Regions from separate parts of the Sphaerisporangium sp. NPDC005289 genome, predicted to be linked through region 2. Evidence: riboswitches for the same ligand, from Rfam matches in the RefSeq annotation. Region 2 holds a riboswitch; each other region holds the start of a gene.
What was found. Region 2 has a riboswitch for cyclic di-AMP ahead of ABZT47_RS34985 (hypothetical protein). Riboswitches for the same ligand answer to the same signal wherever they lie in the genome.
Positions count from the first base shown of each region.

Region 1 (4,681 bases), on a different contig from region 2:
AGTTCTTCGGCGTCAAGGTCACGCAGTACATGGTCGGTTTCGGGCCCACGATGTGGTCGCGCCGCCGCGGCGATACCGAATACGGCCTGAAGTGGATTCCGATGGGCGGCTACATCCGCATGATCGGGGCACTTCCTCCCCGGCCCAACGATGATCCGAACAAGCTTCGCAACATCTCCACCGGGCCGTGGCAGGCGCTCATCGAGAGCGCCAGGCAGGCGGCGCTGGAGGAGGTCAAGCCCGGCGACGCCGACCGCGTCCTGTACCGCAAGCCCTGGTGGCAGAAGGTCATCATCTTCATCGGCGGTCCCGCGATGAACTTCGTGCTGGCCTTCGTGCTGTTCGCCATCGTGCTGATGGGCTTCGGCATCTCGGTGCCCAAGCCCGTGGTCGCCGAGGTCTCAAAGTGCGTCGTCACCGTGGCCGAGCAGGAGAAGGGCCAGCAGTGCACCCCGGCCCACCGGTCCACGCCCGCGGCGCTCGCCGGGCTCAGGGCCAAGGACAAGATCGTCTCGTTCGGCGGCAGGCCGGTGAACTCCTGGGACGACGCCAGTACGCTGATCCGCACCCATGGCGCAGGCCCGGTCGCCATCGGCATCGAGCGCGACGGCAAGCCGATGACGCTGAACGCCACGCTCATCGCGCAAGATCGCCCCTCCCTCGACGACCCGGAGAAGCTGGACAAGAACGTCGGCTTCCTCGGCGTCAGCCCCACCCTCGTCGTGGAGAAGCAAGGGCTCGGGTACGTCGTCGGCGCCATGGCCGACCTGGTCAGGCGCACCGGCTCGGCACTGCTGCAACTGCCGCAGAGGCTCGTCGGGGTCTGGCAGGCGGCCTTCGGCGGCGCCGAGCGTGACCTCAACAGCCCGCAGAGCGTCGTCGGCGCCGGGCGCCTGGGCGGCGCGATCGCCGCGGCGGCCATCCCGCTGGAGAACAAGATCGCCGGTTTCATCCAGCTCCTGGCCGGGTTCAACCTCGCGATCGGCATGTTCAACCTGATCCCGCTGATGCCGCTGGACGGCGGCCAGATCGCCGGCGGCCTGTGGGAGGGCATCAAGCGCGGTTACGCCCGGGTGCGCCGCCGCCCGATGCCGGGGCACGTGGACATCGCCAAGGCGCTGCCGCTGACGTACACGGTCGCGATCTTCCTGATCGCCATGAGCAGCCTGCTCATCTACGCCGACATCGTCAACCCCATCCGCCTGCCGGGCTGATCGGCCCCACCGGCGCCGGGCCGCGCGGCAGGCGCCCCGCAGGCACGTCGCGGTGCCACGCCCGCCGCCCGGTCACCGGGCGGCGGGTCACCGTAATACATCCTCCGGGCGAGTGTCCGGATGGAACTTTCACCGGCGGCAAGACGGCCGGACGGCTAGTACATCGAGATGTGCACGTGGTCGAAGTGGTTGGCGGTGATCCCGCCGCGGTTGGCCATCGACCGCCAGCCGGGAAAGCCCAGGTTGTAGATCCGCTGCCGGTAGATCACGTACTTCACGCCGAGCTTGCCGCCGTTCTTGATGGCCCAGGCGGCGATCTGCTCGCCCATCGCGACGCCGGCGGGCGAGGGCATCGCCCCGCCGGAGCTGAGCATGAAGTCGCATGCCCGGCCCAGCGGGTGCTCGCCACTGTTCTCGGGGCGGTAGCAGCCGACGGGGAACCGCAGCGGGAAGTGGTCCTTGACCTCGGCGCGCATCAGCCGCATCCGCGGGGTGATGTTCTCGCTCCCGGCCGGCAGCTCGGGCGCCCAGCTGCCGTTGGCCTGCTTGCCCGGGGCGGTGGGCACCAGCCGGTCCAGCTTGTCCTTGATCTGGCCGATCAGCTTCTCGGCGTCCCTGCGCTGGGCGGTCACCTCGACGACGTCGTCGCGCAGGCCGTCGGTCAGCGCGGCCGCGTCGTCGGCCGCCTTCTTGCGGGCGTCACGGGCCGTGGCATATCGGCCGATCTCGGCGGACTGCTCGGCCTGGAGCTGTTGCAGCATCGCGGCGCCGCCGAAACCGGGCGACATGAGCTCGCGCATCATGCCGAGGCCGCTGCCCGCCTGGTAGCTGAGCTGGGCGATGTCGCCCACCTGGCCCTCGGAGGCGGTGAGCTCGGTCTCCGCGGCCTTCAGCCGCTCACGGGCCTTCTTCTCCGCGTCCTTGGCCTTGGCGACCGCGACGCGCTTGGCGTTGTACTGGGCGATCAGCTTGTCGACCTGCTTGCCGAGGGCGGCGAGCTGTGCCTTGAGCTGTTTCTCGGTGGGTTTGGGGGCGGCGGCGCCGGCCGTGGACGGGCCGAGCACCAGGGCGGCCACCATCAGAGCGCAGGCGGCCACGGAACCGTGGCGGCCGGAAGACAGGGGCAGAGCCCGCTCCTCTCCATCTGCCGACCGGGTTAGCTGACGGGTTCGGGCCGGAGACGCCCTACCACACGCGTGGATTCACCCCAGAGGAACCGATGGGTCCCCGGCTCCCAGGCGGGGCACCTGGGATTAGGCGGACCGGCCGTTACGGCCGGTGTCTGATGGATGGTAGTGGTAGATCCGTATTTATGGCGACCCCGGAGGTGACGTCCCCCGACGTGGCGTGCGCGTGGTCACCGCCGCCGCGCCCGCGGCGGGCCGTCCAGGGCGGGCGCGGTCACGGCTGCTCGCGCAGCATCCGGGCGGCCTCCTCGGGCAGCACGTCGTTGACGAACGCGCCCATCGCCGACTCCGACCCGGCCAGGTACTTCAGCTTCTGCGCCGCCCGCCGGATGCTGAACAGCTGCAGGTGCAGGTAGGCGAGGTCGCGCCCGGTGCGCACGGGCGCCTGGTGCCAGGCCGCGACGTAGGGCATGGTGACCCCGAACAGCCCGTCCAGCCGCCGCAGCACGTCGGTGTAGAGCGGGCCGAAGGCCGCGCGCTCCTCGGCGTCCAGCTCGCGAAGGTCGGCCGCCCTGCGGTTGAGGTAGACGTGCACCTCGAACGGCCACCGCGCCGCCGCGGGGACGAACGCCGTCCAGTGCTCGTTGGAGGCGACCACGCGCGTCTCGGCCTTGCGCTCGGCGGCCAGCACGTCCGCGAACAGGTCGCCGCCCGTGCGCTCGCGGTAGCGGGCCGCCGAGGCCAGCATCTGCCGCGTGCGAGGCGTCACGTACGGATAGGCGTAGATCTGGCCGTGCGGGTGCGCCAGCGTGATGCCGATCTCGGCGCCGCGGTTCTCGAACGGGAACACCTGCTCCACGCCGTCCAGCCGCGAGAGGTGGTCGGTGCGGTCGGCGAGCGCCACCAGCACCAGATCGACCTGCTCGGGAGACAGCCGGGAGAAGGAGGAGTCGTGCCGGGAGGTGAAGCACACCACCTCGCACCGGCCGACGCCGGGCCGCACCTCGCTCAGGCCGCCCACGTCCTCGTAGTGGCCCAGGTTGAAGCTGAAGGACGGGAAACGGTTCTCGAACACCGCGACGTCGTAGTCGGCGGCGGGGATCTCGGTCGCGTGGCCCGGCCGGGAGGGGCACAGGGGGCATTCGTCGGTGGGGGGCAGGAACGTGCGGCCCTGGCGGTGCCCGGCGATGGCGATCCACTCGTCCATCACCGGGTCGTACCGCAGCTCCGAGGCCGCGGGGCGCGGGGGCAGCTCGCGGGTGTCGGCGGCGCCGCGGTCGGCGCTCTCGTCGTGGTCGAAGTAGATGAGCTCTCGCCCATCGGCGAGCTGGGTGACGGTCCGCTTCACCGGGCCACCTCCTGTCCGGCGGCCGGCTGAGCCGCCTGTCCTGTCGTGTCGGCGGCCCGGGCCGCCCGTTCTGTTCCCGGAGCGCGGTTCGCGCGTCCGGACCCGCCGGCGTCGCGCGCCGGCTCGGTCGATGGCGCCGTCCCCGCAGGGTCGGCCAGCAGCAGCGTGCCGGCCTGCTCGGACAGCGCCGATCTGGCCTCCTCCGGCAGGCCGGTGTCGCTGATCACGACGTGCGCCTCGTCCAGCTTGGCGATCGTGCTGATGCCGACGGTGCCCCACTTGGTGTGGTCGGCCAGCACGACCAGCCGCTGCGCCGCCGCGACCAGTTCGCGGTCGGTCTCGGCCTCAAGGATGTTGGGGGTGGTGAAGCCCGCCCTGGGGTTCATGCCGTGCACGCCGAGCATCAGCGTGTCGACGTTGAGCGCGCGGATGGCCGCCACGGCGACCGGCCCCACCAGCGCGTCCGACGGCGTGCGCACCCCTCCGGTGAGCACGACGGTCTGGTCGGCGCGCCCGGCCCGGTGGAAGACGTCGGCGACCTGGACGGAGTTGGTGATGACCGTGAGGTGGGGGACGTCGGCCAGGTGATGGGCCAGGGTCCAGGTGGTCGTGCCGGCCGACAGCGCGACCGCGCTGCCCGGGCGCACCAGCTCGGCGGCGCGGCGGGCGATCGCCTCCTTCTCGGCCTGCTGGCGCACCGACTTGGCCGCGAAGCCCGGCTCCTCGGTGGACCCCGCGCCGGTGGCGGTGGCGCCGCCGTGCACCTTGTCGACCAGCCCGCGCTCGGCCAGCGCCTCAAGGTCGCGGCGGATCGTCATGTCCGACACCCCGAGCTCGCGCACCAGGTCGGCGACCCGTACCGCGCCGCTCCTGCGGACGCGCTCGAGGATCGCCTGCTGCCGTTGCTGAGCCAGCATCGCCTCACCTCTCCACCAAGTTCCATCAAAATACTACATAATCTGACCTGCATCTTGTTGGAACGTGAGGGGCGA
Region 1 covers NZ_JBEXGS010000024.1:120,914-125,594, forward strand. The annotation lists gene ABZT47_RS32375 (site-2 protease family protein) at 1-1,214, shown strand, start outside; gene ABZT47_RS32380 (hypothetical protein) at 1,370-2,311, opposite strand; cyclic di-AMP (ydaO/yuaA leader) riboswitch at 2,346-2,484, opposite strand; gene galT (galactose-1-phosphate uridylyltransferase) at 2,616-3,689, opposite strand; gene ABZT47_RS32390 (DeoR/GlpR family DNA-binding transcription regulator) at 3,686-4,606, opposite strand.
Region 1: linked by a shared signal. The riboswitch ahead of ABZT47_RS32380 (hypothetical protein) and the one ahead of ABZT47_RS34985 (hypothetical protein) in region 2 are both predicted to bind cyclic di-AMP.

Region 2 (4,681 bases):
ACCTGGGGCACGCGCTTTTCCGGCTCGCGGGACCGGTCGCCCTGGACCTCCGTGACGGCCGTTCGCGCGAACGATCTCCCAGGCGTTCGAACGTGCATATCCCTGTTATCGGGGGGAAAGTGGCTAAAAGGGGGTGAGCCCGTATGGACCGGGACGAGCTGCAGTCGCTGTCGCCCAGGGAACTGCACGACAGGGCGGTGCACTATGCGGTCACGCACGGCGACTTCGGCTTCCTGTGGGACCTGCTCAAGGTGATCCCGGCGGCCGAGGCGGCGAGCGGTCACTCCGAGGAGACGGCCAACGACCTCAGCAGGGTCTCGGCGCTTCTCAGCGACGCCATGGCCTCCGGCGAGGGAGAGCTCGGCGAAGCGCTGCGGCCGGTCTACCTCTCCTACCTGTCCAAGCACCCCGACGCCTGAAGACGCCCCGCCTGCTCCTAGGCTCCAGGCATGGCATCGGTGAATGTTGAGCGTACTGAGAACGGCTTCGTGGCCCGCAACGGGCGCGGAGCGGAGATCGTCATGGGCAGTGGCGACGACGAAGGCGTCTTCACCCCGGTCGAGCTGCTGCTCGCCGCGGTGGGCGGCTGCAACATCGTGACCGTCGAGCCGCTCACCGCCAAGCGCGGCCACCGCCTCGTGCGGCTGGCGATGACGGTCCAGGCCGAGAAGGTCGAGCCCACACTGCTCGGCCCGGTCACGATCACCTACGACGTCGAGCTCCCCGAGGGCGATCCCGAGGCGGACGAGGTCTTCCGCGCCGTCGCCCACCGGGTGCACGAGCGCCACTGCACCGTCAGCCGGTCGCTGCAGAAGGGCACCGAGGTCGTCGTCGAACTCCCCGAATAGCCGCTCGTCCCGCCGGGTCATCCCGTACCCGGTCATGCCCGCGACTTAGACCGAATCTATACCGTGCGATGACGAGCAGCTCAGGCCCCGGTATGTAGTGTTAAGGCAGGTCAAGGGGGATGCGACCAGCGCCCGAGGGGCGCAGCGAAGCTTTCACCATAAGGACGCGGTGGGGGACCGTGTCCGAACAGCGGGACCGCCCGATGCGTTTGGGGGAAGGCATCGGCGCTGGACCGTGAAGTGGTCGGGGCCGGACAGGCGGGGGACTGTCCGGCCCCGACTCATGTCCACCCCCACTTCGCGGCCCTCCCTTCGCCCCCGCTCCGTACGGCCGCCCCACCTCTGCTCGTCCTCGTCTTGGGCCGCCTCGTCTTGGGCCGCCTCGTCTTGGGCCGCTCCTCCCTTTCGTAGCCTCGGACCGTTCCTCGCCTCTGCCGCACCCTAGGGCCGGGGCGGCCACGCTCTCGCCCCGCCTCGGGCCGCTTCCCCTTCCGCCGCCTTGGGCCGTCTTCATCGGGCGCCGGCACGGCGGGAAGCGGGTCGGTGGCGTCGGCGCCCTGTTACGGCGACGGGCCCGGTCAACTCTCCGGCCGTCGCCGGTCATTGCGGGTGCCTCTGGGGGGCGGCAGCGGGGCGACGCAGCGGGTTCGTCCGGGCTCCGTGGGCGCCCCTTGGCCGTGGGCCATGAGGAGTTGTTTACCTGTGGCGGCTTTGCCGGGAGGGGTGGAGCTTGGGGGAAGAAAGGTTTTGCCCAGGCGGTGGTGCACCTCACAGGTCACAGCAGTAACACGGGTATCGCCTGTCAGCCTCGTCGGCCTTCTCTGGCGCATAAAATGCCCGATATGTGGGGCTTACGGCATGATAGGTAGATCTTCTGATGCTTTGTACAAACATCGTTTGCTTTGTCCTGACTTGACCGGTAACGTCTTGTACCAGATCGGACGGTGACCTGGTCTTCAGCCGGAAGGCCGCCGCCCGAACGTCGAGTCCCAAGGGCCTGAACCCGGCCCGCGGGAGCCGGGGACCCACGTTCTTCGGGGTGAATCCGCGTCAGCGGTAGGGCGAACTCCACGCCCGAACCCGTCAGCTAACCCGGTAGACGTCGTTGGAGAGGAGACTCGAGTGGACACACCGCCCCACTCCGTCCTCCGGGCGACCCTAGGCCCGGATCTCGCCGTCAGAAGCGGCACAGCAGTCGGCTTGTAGGAGCCGGCCGGGCGATTCGCAGCCTTGCGACATGGTGGCCGTCCAGCGCCACCGCCCGAAAGACCCACGTAAGAAAAGCGCTCGCGCAGCGATGGACCATGCCCTTGTCCACCCGCTTGTGCCTCAGAGAACGCTTTCCTCTCCCGGCGCCGAACCCTCTTGACCGAAGTCGGAGCCCGGGTCCCTTGTCTTCTGATGAAAGATCCTGACCTCCCATGTCTTTTTTCACGAACACCCCCAAATGTCGTGTGGTTTCGAGCATCATCGGTGCCGCGATGATGTGCACGGCGACGGTCGGCACGGCCACCGCGGCCCACGCCAACTCGCCCGAGCGCAAGGACGGCGTCGCGGCGGCGACCACCCAGCGAGTCATGTTGAAGGGCTCCACCACCGCCTCCTACTTCTGGGACGACGCCTCCGGGCGCGCCGGTGACACGGGCATGCCGGCCATCGGCAAGCCGATGCAGAAGGGGCTGTTCGCCAGCCCGTGCTGGCCGCTCGGCACCGAGGGTTACGTGATGTACAACGGCAAGAAGGCGCCGTTCTTCATCGGCGACCGCGGCCCGGGCATCCCCTCCGAGAGCGGCGTCATGCTCGACATCGACGGCAAGACCTTCGCCGAGCTGACCGGCGGCGACTTCAGCGACTCCAGCCTGATGGTGACCGGCTTCGGCGCCGGCCACATCAAGGTCGACTACGTCATCACCAAGTGGGGCAGCGGCCCGGGCAAGAAGAACGAGCCCGTCCCGTTCTCCGCCGGCGCCTGGGGCGTCTACGACAAGGACCCGGCCGAGCCGACCCTGGCGCTCACCTCCGCGCCCTGACCCGCGCGCACGCACCTGCGGGTTCTTCCACCAGCTTCCCCCGGGAAATGGGCGTGCCGGTGCTTCCCCCTGGCACCGGCACGCCGCCCCGGCGCCGATGTGCGTAGCTTCGCCGGGACTGCTAAAGTCACCGTAGTCAACGCGCCGCTAGCTCAGTTGGTTAGAGCAGCTGACTCTTAATCAGCGGGTCCGGGGTTCGAGTCCCTGGCGGCGCACCACGGTTAACGCCGATGACCTGGGCATCTTCCCCGATGGGGAGGGTGCCCACAGTCGTTTTCCGACCTGTGTCACCTCGGCGCGGGCTGCGGTCGGTTCGAGGTAGCCAGTTGAACGGCCATTTGACGATCATGATTCGCCCTTCGGATAGTGGTCCACATGGTCAACGACAACCCGTTCGACCGGCGCCGCTTTCTGGCCGGGTCAGGAGCCGCCGGGCTGCTCGCCCTGGTCGCCGCCTGCTCGGGCGGCGCGGGCACGAGCACCGGCGTGAACGCCGGGCCGTCCGGCTCCCTCCCGAGCACGCCCAAGCGCGGCGGAGTGCTCCGCGCGGGGTCGTCCCCGCCGCCCACGGCGGTGGACCCGGTCACCATGTACGACGGAACGGCGATCGCGATCGCCCAGCTCGTCGCCGACTACCTGATCTGGCTGGACAGGGACTACAAGCTGGTCCCGCGCCTGGCGGAGGCGTGGTCCGCCAAGGACGGCGGCAAGATCTGGTCCTTCACCCTGCGCGAAGGCGTGGTCTTCTCCGACGGCACCCCGCTGGACGCCGAGGTCGTCAAGGCGTCCTTCGACCGGTTGCTCGACCCGAAGAGCAAGTCGGCCGCGCTCTCGGCCTTCGACACCGTCCTCGCGCAGGGCGGCGTGCGCGTCAAGGACCCCCGGACGGTCGTCTTCACGCTGGAGCGGCCGTTCTCCGACTTCCCCTATCTGGTGTCGGCCGGCAACTACAACGCCCTGATCCTCAAGAAGGACTACGCGGGCGACTTCACCGCCAAGCCCATCGGCACCGGCCCGTTCGTGCTCGCCTCCTACGACCCGGCCAAGGGCGCCACCTTCACCCGCAATCCGAGGTACTGGGATCGGGGCAAGCCGTACCTGGACGGCGTGGAGGTCAAGTTCTACGCCGATGACCAGGCGGATCTGCTCGCGCTGCAGGGCGGCGACGTAGACGCCCAGCTTCTCAGCATTCCCGCCCTGGTCAACCCGCTGAAGGGCGTCGGGGACATCACCGTCGACCGGGTGGAGGGCACTGGGTTCACCGCCCTGACGCTGCGCGTGGACCAGGCGCCGTTCGACAGGAAGGAGGTCCGCCAGGCCGTCGCGTACGCCCTGGACCGGCCGGGTGTGAACGCCACCACCTACGACGGCATCGGGGCGCTCGCCAACGACCACCTGTTCGCCGCGCTGTTCCCGGCGGCGCCGGCCGACATCCCGCAGCGCGCCAAGGACCCCGCCAAGGTCGCGTCGCTGCTCGCCGCCGCCGGAGTGACCAAGCTGTCCTTCCCGCTGACCTTCGACCCGCCGGGCAAGGACTACGCCCTGGTCATCCAGAACCAGCTCAAGCAGGTGGGCATCGAGGTCACGCTGGACCAGCGCACCTCCGCCGACTTCTACGGCGGCGACCAGGAGAAGGACACGCCGTGGCTGTTCAGCCCGGCCACCCTGGTGCGCTGGGCCGGGCGGGCGGTGCCGAGCCAGTTCATCATCCCGATGGTGAAGAGCGGCGGGGTGTGGAACGGGTCCAAGTACGCCAACCCGGTGCTGGACGCCGCCGCCACCGCCTACGACGGGGCGACCACC
Region 2 covers NZ_JBEXGS010000029.1:47,046-51,726, forward strand. The annotation lists gene ABZT47_RS34975 (hypothetical protein) at 144-419, shown strand; gene ABZT47_RS34980 (OsmC family protein) at 450-848, shown strand; cyclic di-AMP (ydaO/yuaA leader) riboswitch at 1,819-1,966, shown strand; gene ABZT47_RS34985 (hypothetical protein) at 2,303-2,878, shown strand; tRNA gene ABZT47_RS34990 (tRNA-Lys) at 3,020-3,096, shown strand; gene ABZT47_RS34995 (ABC transporter substrate-binding protein) at 3,254-4,681, shown strand, end outside.

Region 3 (4,681 bases), on a different contig from region 2:
GCGCCGCCACGTCCACGCCGACTCGCGACCGGTCGGCGCGGCGTGATTTCTTGTGCCTGCGACGGTGCCCGTTTCCTTTCCGGGGGAAATCGCTCCACCGGCCGACGTGGATCCTGGAATTCACCCCTGCGAACCATGTGTCGCCGCCATTAGTCTTGGCGGCCGACAACACGGATTTACAAGGGGTGGTATGTCCAGTAAGAAGATATTCATCAAATTCGCTATCCTTGGTGTCGCCGTCGCCTCGCCCACGCCGCTCGCCGTGGCCGGCGCCTTCGCCCAGTCCGCCGCAGCTCCCTCTCGCGCCGCCCACGCCCGTCCGGCGGACGTGACCCGGCAGAGCGTCATCGACCGGGCCAAGACCTGGAACCCCGGCACCCCGCAGCGGGTGCCGTACAGCCAGGGCAAGTACCACAACGGCTACCGCACCGACTGCTCCGGCTACGCCTCGATGGCGCTCGGGCTGAGCGCTCCGGGCCTGAACACCGTGGCCCTCGCCTCGCCGGGCGCGAGCAGCCCGATCGCGATGTCCGAACTGCTCACCGGCGACCTGGTCATCGACGCCATCGGCGACAACAACAACCGGCACGTCGTGATCTTCGAGCAGTGGGCGAACCCCGGGCGCACGTCCTACTGGGCCTACGAGCAGCGCGGCGGCTACGGAACCGACCATCGCGTCCTCGCCTACGGCCTGCGGCCGGGCAGCGAGTTCCACGCCCGCCGGCCCCGGGTGTTCGGCGGCGGCGGGACCCCCGCTCCCGGAAGCAAGGTCTGGGTCGACACCTTCGCCGACGCGACGGGCTACCGCGAGCCGAACACCGGCGACCCGCAGGGCACGCTCGACAAGGGCACCAACTACGTCTACTGCCGCGTCCGGGGCGCCGAAGTCCGGCACGGGTCCGCGTTCAACCACTGGTGGCTGCGCACCGACCTCGACCGGACGAACCCCGGTAAGAACGGCCGCGGCGCCTACGTTTCCGCCTATTATCTCGCCAAATGGGGCAACGACGAGGCGAAGGATAATAACGGCAGAGATATCCCGAACTGCTGAGCATTCCGTGAACACCGCGTATTCACCGGGTTGACCGGCGGTGTCGCTCGATAACGGAGAGAAGAGGTGGACGGCGGCAGAACGTCCCGCCGGTCGAATGACCGGCGGGACGTTTTCCGTGCCGGCGCCGCCTGCCTCGGGGGGAGGAGGCCGCGCCGTCGGCGGGTTCCCGGGTCAGCGGGTCCACTGCGGGTCGCGGCCGAGGTAGCGCAGCAGCTCGGCGGTGGCGTCGTCGGCCGGGTGCGGGTCGAGGGCGGGGGCGTAGGCGAAGCCGCGCAGCGGCTCGGCGAGGACGCGGGCCACCGGCAGCAGGCGCTCGGACAGCTCGGCGTCCAGAGGCGACGGACGGCCGGTGGCGACCGCGATGTCCCAGGCGTGCACGGCGGCGTCCAGCGCGGCGGCGCCGACGGCGACCTCGGCGGGCAGCGCACCCTGCGGCAGCGGCGTCGGTACGGCCTCCGCGCCGGGCGCCACGGTGGCGAAGCCCTGTGCCGCGACCTCCAGGGCGCTTTCGAGCAGGTCCTTCGGGTCGCCGGGGGCCTGCGCCGCCGGGTCGAACGGGTTCTCCTCCGGGCCGCCGGCACCGGTGATCGCGGCGGCATAGGCGCGCTGGTCGCCGGCGGCGTGCCGCAGCACCTGCGCCACGTTCCACTGCTCGCACGGGGTCTTGGCGGCCCAGTCGGCCTCGGTGACCCCGGCGGTGGTCGTGCGCAGCGCGTTGTGGGCCTGCTCCAGCAGCGACCAGGACGTGGTGGTCATGCGAAACCTCCGAGTTAGAGCGGAACGGATCGTTCTGTTCAAACTATATCGGAACGGAGCCTTCCGTTCAAGCTAGAATGGGCGCATGGAGCCCACGACAGCAGGCATGAGGGGACGCAAGGCCGAGGCCGCCCGCAACGACCGCACGATCCTCGACGCCGCGCGAGCGGTGTTCGTCGCCGACCCCAAAGCGCCGATCTCGGCGGTGGCGCACGAGGCGGGCGTCGGCGTCGGCGCCCTGTACCGGCGCTATGCCGGCAAGGAGGAGCTGCTGCGCACCCTCTGCGAGGACGGCCTGCGCCGGTTCACGGCGATCGCCGAGTCCGCGCTGGCGCGGGACGGCGACGCGTGGGAGGCCTTCGCCACGTTCCTGCGCGAGGTCGTCGACTCCGACGTGCACTCGCTGACCGTGCACCTGGCCGGCACGTTCACCCCCACGCGGGAGATGCACGAGCTGGCCGCGCACGCCGGCTCGCTCGCCGGGCGCGTCGTGGACCGGGCCAAGGCCGCCGGCGCGCTACGGCCGGACGTGGTCGCCGAGGACATTCCGATGATCTTCGACCAGATCACCGCGGTCCGTGCCGGCGACGCCGATCGCACCGCCGTGCTGCGCCACCGCTATCTGACCCTGCTGCTGGACGGGCTGCGCGCCGGCGCGCCGGCCACCCCGCTGCCCGCCTCCGCGCCGACCGGCGAGGAGCTCGGACGGCGCTGGCGGCACGCCGAGTCATCCCGCTCCTCGCAGCCCCCGCCCCGCCGCTGACCGGATCCCCGGGTGCGCCCCTGGCCCGCCGGGACCGGGACGCCTGACCGGGTCGTTCTGGCCGGATGCGCTTCCTGGGGGTGATCACGTCGGGGGAAGCCGGTCGTGTCCGCCCGCGTGACGCCGGCGGCGCGTACTTTGTCGCATTTGTGCTCTTTTGATGTGGTATGTACCTTGTTGGGAAGCGGTATGCGTGCCGATGGTCCCACGCCGTCGTGCCCGTTGCCGTCCGTTGCCCACATCGCGCGTACCCGGCGGGACGGCGTCCCGCCGCGGAGACACGCCCACCTCATCCACACCTCGCGGAACCGGGGACCCCCTTCGCGGAGTGAATCGGAGCACCGGCCCTCGAAGGGACGGACCCACAGGGCACTTCCGCCCGAACCCATCAGCCGACCCGGTAGGCGCGTGGAAGCAAGGAGCGAGCCCTTCATGCCCATCGACCGGCTTTCCTCGATCTTCTCCCACCTCAAGAACCGGCTGGACCTGTCCGGCGCGCGCCTCTACTCCGCCATGGCGGGGGTGATCGTGGCCGTGCTCGCCATCGTGGCGGCCGTCGTGGTGACCGGCCCGGCGGACGCCGCTCCCCGCGGCGCCGCCTCGGAGCGCCCCTACGGCCAGGACGTCTCCGCCTACGAGTCCGACCACGACTGGAACGCCAGCCAGGCGCAGTTCGGCATCATCAAGGCCACCGAGGGCCTGACCTTCCGCGACTCCGCGTTCGCCCGCCACTGGGCCGAACTCGGCAAGAAGGGCATCGTGCGCGGCGCCTACCACTACGGTCACCCCGGCAACGACCCCATCGCCGAGGCCGACCACTTCCTGTCGGTGGTGGACGCCCAGCCCGCCGAGACCGGCGACCTGCTCGTGCTGGACCTGGAGACCAGTGACGGCCGGTCGGTCGCGCAGGTCAACGCCTGGGCCAAGACCTGGCTGGCCCACGTGAAGGACGAGACCGGCGTCACCCCGCTGTTCTACAGCGGCTGGAACTTCGCCGACACCTACGGCCACGGCCTGGCCGAGTACCCCTTGTGGGTGGCCTACTACGGCAGGGAAAAGGGCGACGTCACCCCGCCCGCCGACTGGAAGAGCTGGGCGATCCACCAGTACACCGACGTCCCCATCGACCAGAACGTCTCCGCGCTGACCACCGCCCAGTTGCGCGCGCTCGGCCGCCCCTGAGCGACGGCGCCTCGGCGGAACCGGCAGGACCGGCAGGACCGGCAGGATCTCCCGGGCGGGCGCGGGTAGTAGCGTCTGCTCATGCGACTCGGCGTTCTCGACATCGGCTCGAACACGGTGCACCTGCTGGTGGTGGACGCCCACAGGGGCGCCCAGCCGCTGCCCGCCTACTCGCACAAGGTCGAGTTGCGGCTGGCCGAGCACCTGCACGACGGCGACGTCCTGTCTCCCGAGGGTGAGCGCGAGCTGCGCCGCTTCGTCGAGGACTCGCTGCGCATCGCCGAGGACAAGGGGGTGGAGGACATCATGGCCTTCGCCACCTCGGCCGTGCGGGAGGCCGCCAACGGCGAGGAGGTCCTGGACCGCCTGCGGGCCGCCACCGAGATCGACGTGCAGGTGCTGTCCGGGCAGGACGAGGCGCGGCTGACGTTCCTGGCGGTGCGGCGCTGGTTCGGCTGGTCCTCAGGACGGCTGCTGGTCCTGGACATCGGCGGCGGCTCCCTGGAGATCGCCTCCGGCATGGAGGAGGAGCCCGACGTGGCGATCTCGCTCCCGCTGGGCGCCGGGCGGATGACCCGCCAGTGGTTCACCGGCGCCCCGCCCCCCGCCGAGGAGGTGCGCGGCATGCGCCGGCAGGTGCGCGCGCAGATCGGCAGGGTGGTGGGCGATGTGGTGAAGTACGGGCACGCCGACCACGCGGTCGCCACGTCCAAGACCTTCAAGCAGCTCGCGCGCATCGCCGGCGCCGCCCCCTCCAGCGAGGGGTCCTATGTGAAGCGGGTGCTGCGCCAGGATGACCTCTCCCACTGGACCGGGCGCCTGGCCACGATGGACAACGCCCAGCGGGCCGGCCTGCCGGGCGTCTCCGCCGGTCGCGCCCCGCAACTGCTCGCCGGGGCGATCGTGGCCGACGCGACGATGGACCT
Region 3 covers NZ_JBEXGS010000015.1:42,813-47,493, reverse strand. The annotation lists gene ABZT47_RS25035 (hypothetical protein) at 191-1,051, shown strand; gene ABZT47_RS25030 (TIGR03086 family metal-binding protein) at 1,226-1,810, opposite strand; gene ABZT47_RS25025 (TetR/AcrR family transcriptional regulator) at 1,896-2,573, shown strand; cyclic di-AMP (ydaO/yuaA leader) riboswitch at 2,849-2,994, shown strand; gene ABZT47_RS25020 (GH25 family lysozyme) at 3,006-3,755, shown strand; gene ABZT47_RS25015 (Ppx/GppA phosphatase family protein) at 3,837-4,681, shown strand, end outside.
Region 3: linked by a shared signal. The riboswitch ahead of ABZT47_RS25020 (GH25 family lysozyme) and the one ahead of ABZT47_RS34985 (hypothetical protein) in region 2 are both predicted to bind cyclic di-AMP.

Region 4 (4,681 bases), on a different contig from region 2:
AGCCCGCCCTCGACGCCGCCGCCCACTGGGACGATCTTGATGCCCATGACGATCTTGCCGACCGTCTGGCCACGCTGCTTGGTCATCAGGAACTCGTAGCCGACCCAGACCAGCCCGGCCAGGATCGCCGTCAGCAGGCTGGCCAGGAACACGCCGCCGCCCGGGCTGATCGCGCCCGTCGCGGGGTCGAAGCTCGGCGCGGTGACGATGAGCGCCGCCAGCACGGCGTTGAGGATCACGTACGGGATCACGATGATGACGATGTCGATGATGCGGGCCACCAGGCGCTGCCACCACTCGGCCAGCGGGGCGGGGGCGCCCGGAGGCTGCGTGCCGGTGGCCGGGTAGCCCTGCTGGTAGCCGGCCGGGCCGTAGCCCTGCTGGCCGTACTGCTGGCCGTAGCCCTGCTGGCCGTAGGCCGCCCCGTACGGCGGCGCCTGCTGGGCGTGCTGCTGCCCGTAGCCCTGCTGGTCGTGGCCGGCCTGCTGCCCATACTGCGGCTGGCCGTACGGCTGCTGCCCGTACTGCTGCTGGCCGTACTGGGCCTGCTGGCCGTACGCCTGCTGCGCGTCCTGCTGGCCGTACTGGCCCTGCTGGCCGTAGCCCTGCTGGGCCTCCGGCTGGCCGTACTGCTGCTGGCCCTGCTGGGCCTGCTGGGCCTGCTGGCCGTACTGCTGCTGCCCGTAGCCCTGCGGCTGGGCGTAGCCGCCGGTCTGCTGGCCGTACTGCGGCTGGCCATAGGACGACGACTGGCCCTGCTGGCCGTAGCCCTGCTGGGCCTCCTGACCGTACGCCTGCTGACCGTACTGCTGGGGCTGCTGCCCGTACTGCTGCTGGCCCTGCTGGGCCTGCTGGCCGTACTGCTGCTGCCCGTAGCCCTGCCCCTGCTGGGGGTGGGAAGGCTGGCCGTAGGCTCCGGTTCCACCCTGCTGGCCGTAGGCGCCCGGCTGGCCGTAGGCTCCCGTCCCTGCCTGCTGGCCGTAGGCTCCCTGCTGGCCATAGCCCTGCTGGGGGTAGGCGGAGTGCTCCGAGGCCGGCTGGGGACGGTGGACGACGGTCACCTCCGGATCGATGCCCGGGGGGTTCTGCTGCCCATATTGCGGAGAGCCGGTTGACGAATGACCCTCGTCCGGCTCGTCGCGTGGGTACGGCGGCTGTCCGGTGCTCACCGTGTCACCTCACTTCGGCTTCGCACGTGGCCTCTGTCAGGCGCACGTGCCGTGGTGTTGCCAAGGTAGCGACAGCGGGATCAACAGTCACCTTTCCATTCCGTCACTCCGAAGGTCAGGATCGCGGATTCACATGCAGCAACATCCGCGTGTTGCCCAGGGTGTTCGGCTTGACGTGCTCCAGGTCGAGGAACTCGGCGACGCCCTCGTCGTAGGAGTCCAGGAGTTCGGCGTAGACCTCGGGGGAGACGGGCGTGCCCTGGATGGGGACGAAACCGTGCCTGCCGAAGAACTCGACCTCGAAGGTCAGGCAGAAGACCCGCTGGACCTCCAGCCGGCGGGCGGCGTCGATGAGCGCCGCGACGATCATGTGGCCGATGCCCATGCCGCGGCAGCCGGCGTCGACGGCGACCGTGCGGATCTCCGCCAGGTCCTCCCAGAGCACGTGGAGCGCGCCGCAGCCCACGACCATGCCGTCTCGCTCGGCCACCCAGAACTCCTGGACGTCCTCGTACAGGGTCACGGTCGCCTTGCGCAGCAGGCGCGGCCCGTCGCCGGAGTAGGTGTCGACCAATTTCCTGATCGTCCGCACGTCGGAGGTGCGGGCCCGCCGGACGGCGGGCGCGCCCTCGGCGGACGGGCGCTGCGCGGCCTGCCTCATGACGCGTCAGCGTATCCGCCCACCGGCGGGGCGGCGTTCGACGCCGTGCCGAGGCCCCCCGATAACGGACTGTCCGAAATACCTGCCAATTCGCGTCGCCATCACGGAGCGTGATCCGGCGCACGCGGTCGGTGCGCGCCGCGGGAAGGTCTGGGAGCGTGGCGCGCGAGATGCTCTTTGACCTGCGGCTTTTCTTCGAGCCCCTGCCCGCGGGCCGGGTAACCGCAGCTCGGAACGGGTGCGGGACTTCCACCGGCGTGATCTTTCCGTGACGCGCCGGTTGTGGAACCTCAACAGAATTCGCAGTTCTGGTTGAGCAGGAACCTGAACTGGACTAATGTCCAGCGTCAATGTCGGTCGTCGTTCCGCGGCGACCGCACCGCCTAATTCCCGCCCCATCCGAACGGCGGGAAACCGGGGACCCAAAGGTGGGTCCGGGGGAGGTCCCCCGGCGACCCGCCACCCCTGGGGTGAATCCGAGAGGGAGGCATCGCGATCCTCCATGGTCACGTGCTCGGTAGGGCTGCTCCGGCCCGAACCCGTCAGCTAACCCGGTAGGCGTCCGAGGAGAGGAGCTTTTTGGTGCAGCCTAGGCGCACGCCTGGAAAGAGCGCGGGCAGGCACGCCCGCGGGCGAGAACGCGGTGCCCATTCCCGCTTCGGGAGCGCCTCCGGTGCGTCCTCGCGCCTTCCCCGCCGCATCGCGCTGGTGACCGCCGCGCTGATGGCCGTGACCTTCGGCTCGCCTCTGGTGTCCGCGACGGCCGAGCCCAAGCCCAGCCTCAACGACCTGAAGAACCAGGTCGAGCACCTCTACAACCAGATCGAGTCGCTCACCGAGCAGTACAACGGCCAGAAGGAGCGCCTCAAGCAGGCGCAGCGTTCGGCCGAACTCGCCAAGAAGACCCTCTCCAAGAGCGAGGCCGACCTGGAGGCCAAGCGCGCCAGAGCCGGCATGTACGCCCAGGACGCCTACATGACCGGCGGTCTCGGCTCGCCGCTGACCCTCGCCATGTCCGGCGACCCCGACGCCTACCTCGACCGCGTGGCCACGACCTACGCCCTGCAGCTGCAGCAGGGCGAGGAGGTCGCCCAGATCGGCAAGGCGATGGCGACCGCCGAGCGCGCCAAGGCCGGCGCCAAGGCCCGCGAGGCCGAGGTCAAGAAGCTCGTCTCCGACCTGTCCTCCCAGCGTGACAAGATCCGCGGCCTGGTCGCCAAGACCGAGGGCAGCCTGTTCAAGCGCGCGCTGTCGCAGGCCGGCGGGTACGGCCGGGCCACCAGGATCGAGATCCCGATCCCGGGCGAGGGCAAGGCCGCCCAGGCCGCCAGGTGGGCGCTGACGCAGCAGCTCAAGCCGTACGTCTGGGGCGCCGCGGGGCCGAGCACCTTCGACTGCTCCGGTCTGGTCCTGTGGGCCTACCAGAAGGTCGGCATCAGCCTGCCGCACTACACCGGCGACCAGTGGACCGCGGGGACCCACATCTCCCGCGAGGACCTGCGCCCCGGCGACCTGGTCTTCTTCTACAGCGACCTGCACCACGTCGGCATCTACATCGGCGGCGGCATGATGGTGCACGCACCGCGCACCGGTGATGTCGTGCGGGTGGTCCCGCTCGGCAACCGCCCGTTCGCCGGCGGCGTGCGCATCGCCGACTAGCGCCACGGCGCGCACGCCGGACGAGGCGGCCGCCGGTACGGTGACGCCGCCTCGCGCCGGGACGAGGTACCCCTGCCTCGGACGGTGCGACCTCAGATGAGGCGGCGCCGCGCCGCCCAGGCCACGGCCTCGATGGCCGTGGCGACGCCTATGCGGTCGCAGATGCCGCGCAGGCGGCGTCGTACGGTGCGGCCGCTCACGTCGAGCCTGCGTCCCACTCTGTCGACGGTCACGCCCTTGGCCAGTTCGGCGAGCAAGAGAAGATCATCGTCGCTCAGTCCCACACCGTCTGATCCCGAAGGAATGTCATTCCCTCGGGAAACCAGATCCGGATACGCCATCGGGTGTCCTCCCCCACGACGAACTCGGCAACATACTGAATGCTTCGGCCCGCCCCGTCAGGAACGTTAAACGCCGCGTTGAAAGGTCGTCAAGCACTGACCTCGATACCCATGACGTTTGTGATTGACATACCAGTGCATATGTGAACTACTCGTGACATGTCCCCGCACCTCCCGGTCCGGGGGGACATCGGCGATGATCATGGCCGTGGGCCGCATGATCCGCCATGGAAGACCACCGCGGCGCTGGTGGAGGCCCGGTTCCATGCGGGACGCCTCGCGGGCGCCCCGGCTCGGAGATATACGGTCGACACGCTATACGCCGAATTCGACCCGCGAAACCAGTACGCTTTCTGACTTTCTTCCGCCGGGCACGCCCGTGGGCGTAACACTCCGGCCACCCACGATTTGCCGTGGCCGATCACCGCGCCGCGCCGTATTCGACGCGCGCGCCCCCTCCACGTCTCCGATATGGATCTCCCCCGCCGCTTGATCGCGGGGCGCGCTCAGGCGGTGTTGCGGTTGTAGATCAGGCGCAGCCCGATGAGCGTCAGCCAGGGCTCGTGGACGTCGATCGAACGGGCCTCGTTCACCACCAGCGCGGCCATCGACCCGGTGGCCACGACGGTCACGTCGTCGGGGTCGGACGCGAGCTCGGGCGCCATGCGCTCGACGATGCCGTCCACCTGGCCGGCGAAACCGTAGATGATGCCCGCCTGCAGGGCTTCGACGGTGTTCTTGGCGATGACCGAGCGTGGGCGCACCAGCTCGACCTTGTGGAGCTGGGCCCCCGCGGCGGCCAGGGCGTCCACCGAGATCTCGATGCCGGGGGCGGTGACCGCGCCGACGTA
Region 4 covers NZ_JBEXGS010000011.1:184,755-189,435, reverse strand. The annotation lists gene ABZT47_RS20935 (RDD family protein) at 1-1,169, opposite strand, end outside; gene ABZT47_RS20930 (amino-acid N-acetyltransferase) at 1,285-1,830, opposite strand; cyclic di-AMP (ydaO/yuaA leader) riboswitch at 2,212-2,407, shown strand; gene ABZT47_RS20925 (NlpC/P60 family protein) at 2,539-3,489, shown strand; gene ABZT47_RS20920 (LuxR C-terminal-related transcriptional regulator) at 3,582-3,746, opposite strand; gene ABZT47_RS20915 (type III pantothenate kinase) at 4,337-4,681, opposite strand, start outside.
Region 4: linked by a shared signal. The riboswitch ahead of ABZT47_RS20925 (NlpC/P60 family protein) and the one ahead of ABZT47_RS34985 (hypothetical protein) in region 2 are both predicted to bind cyclic di-AMP.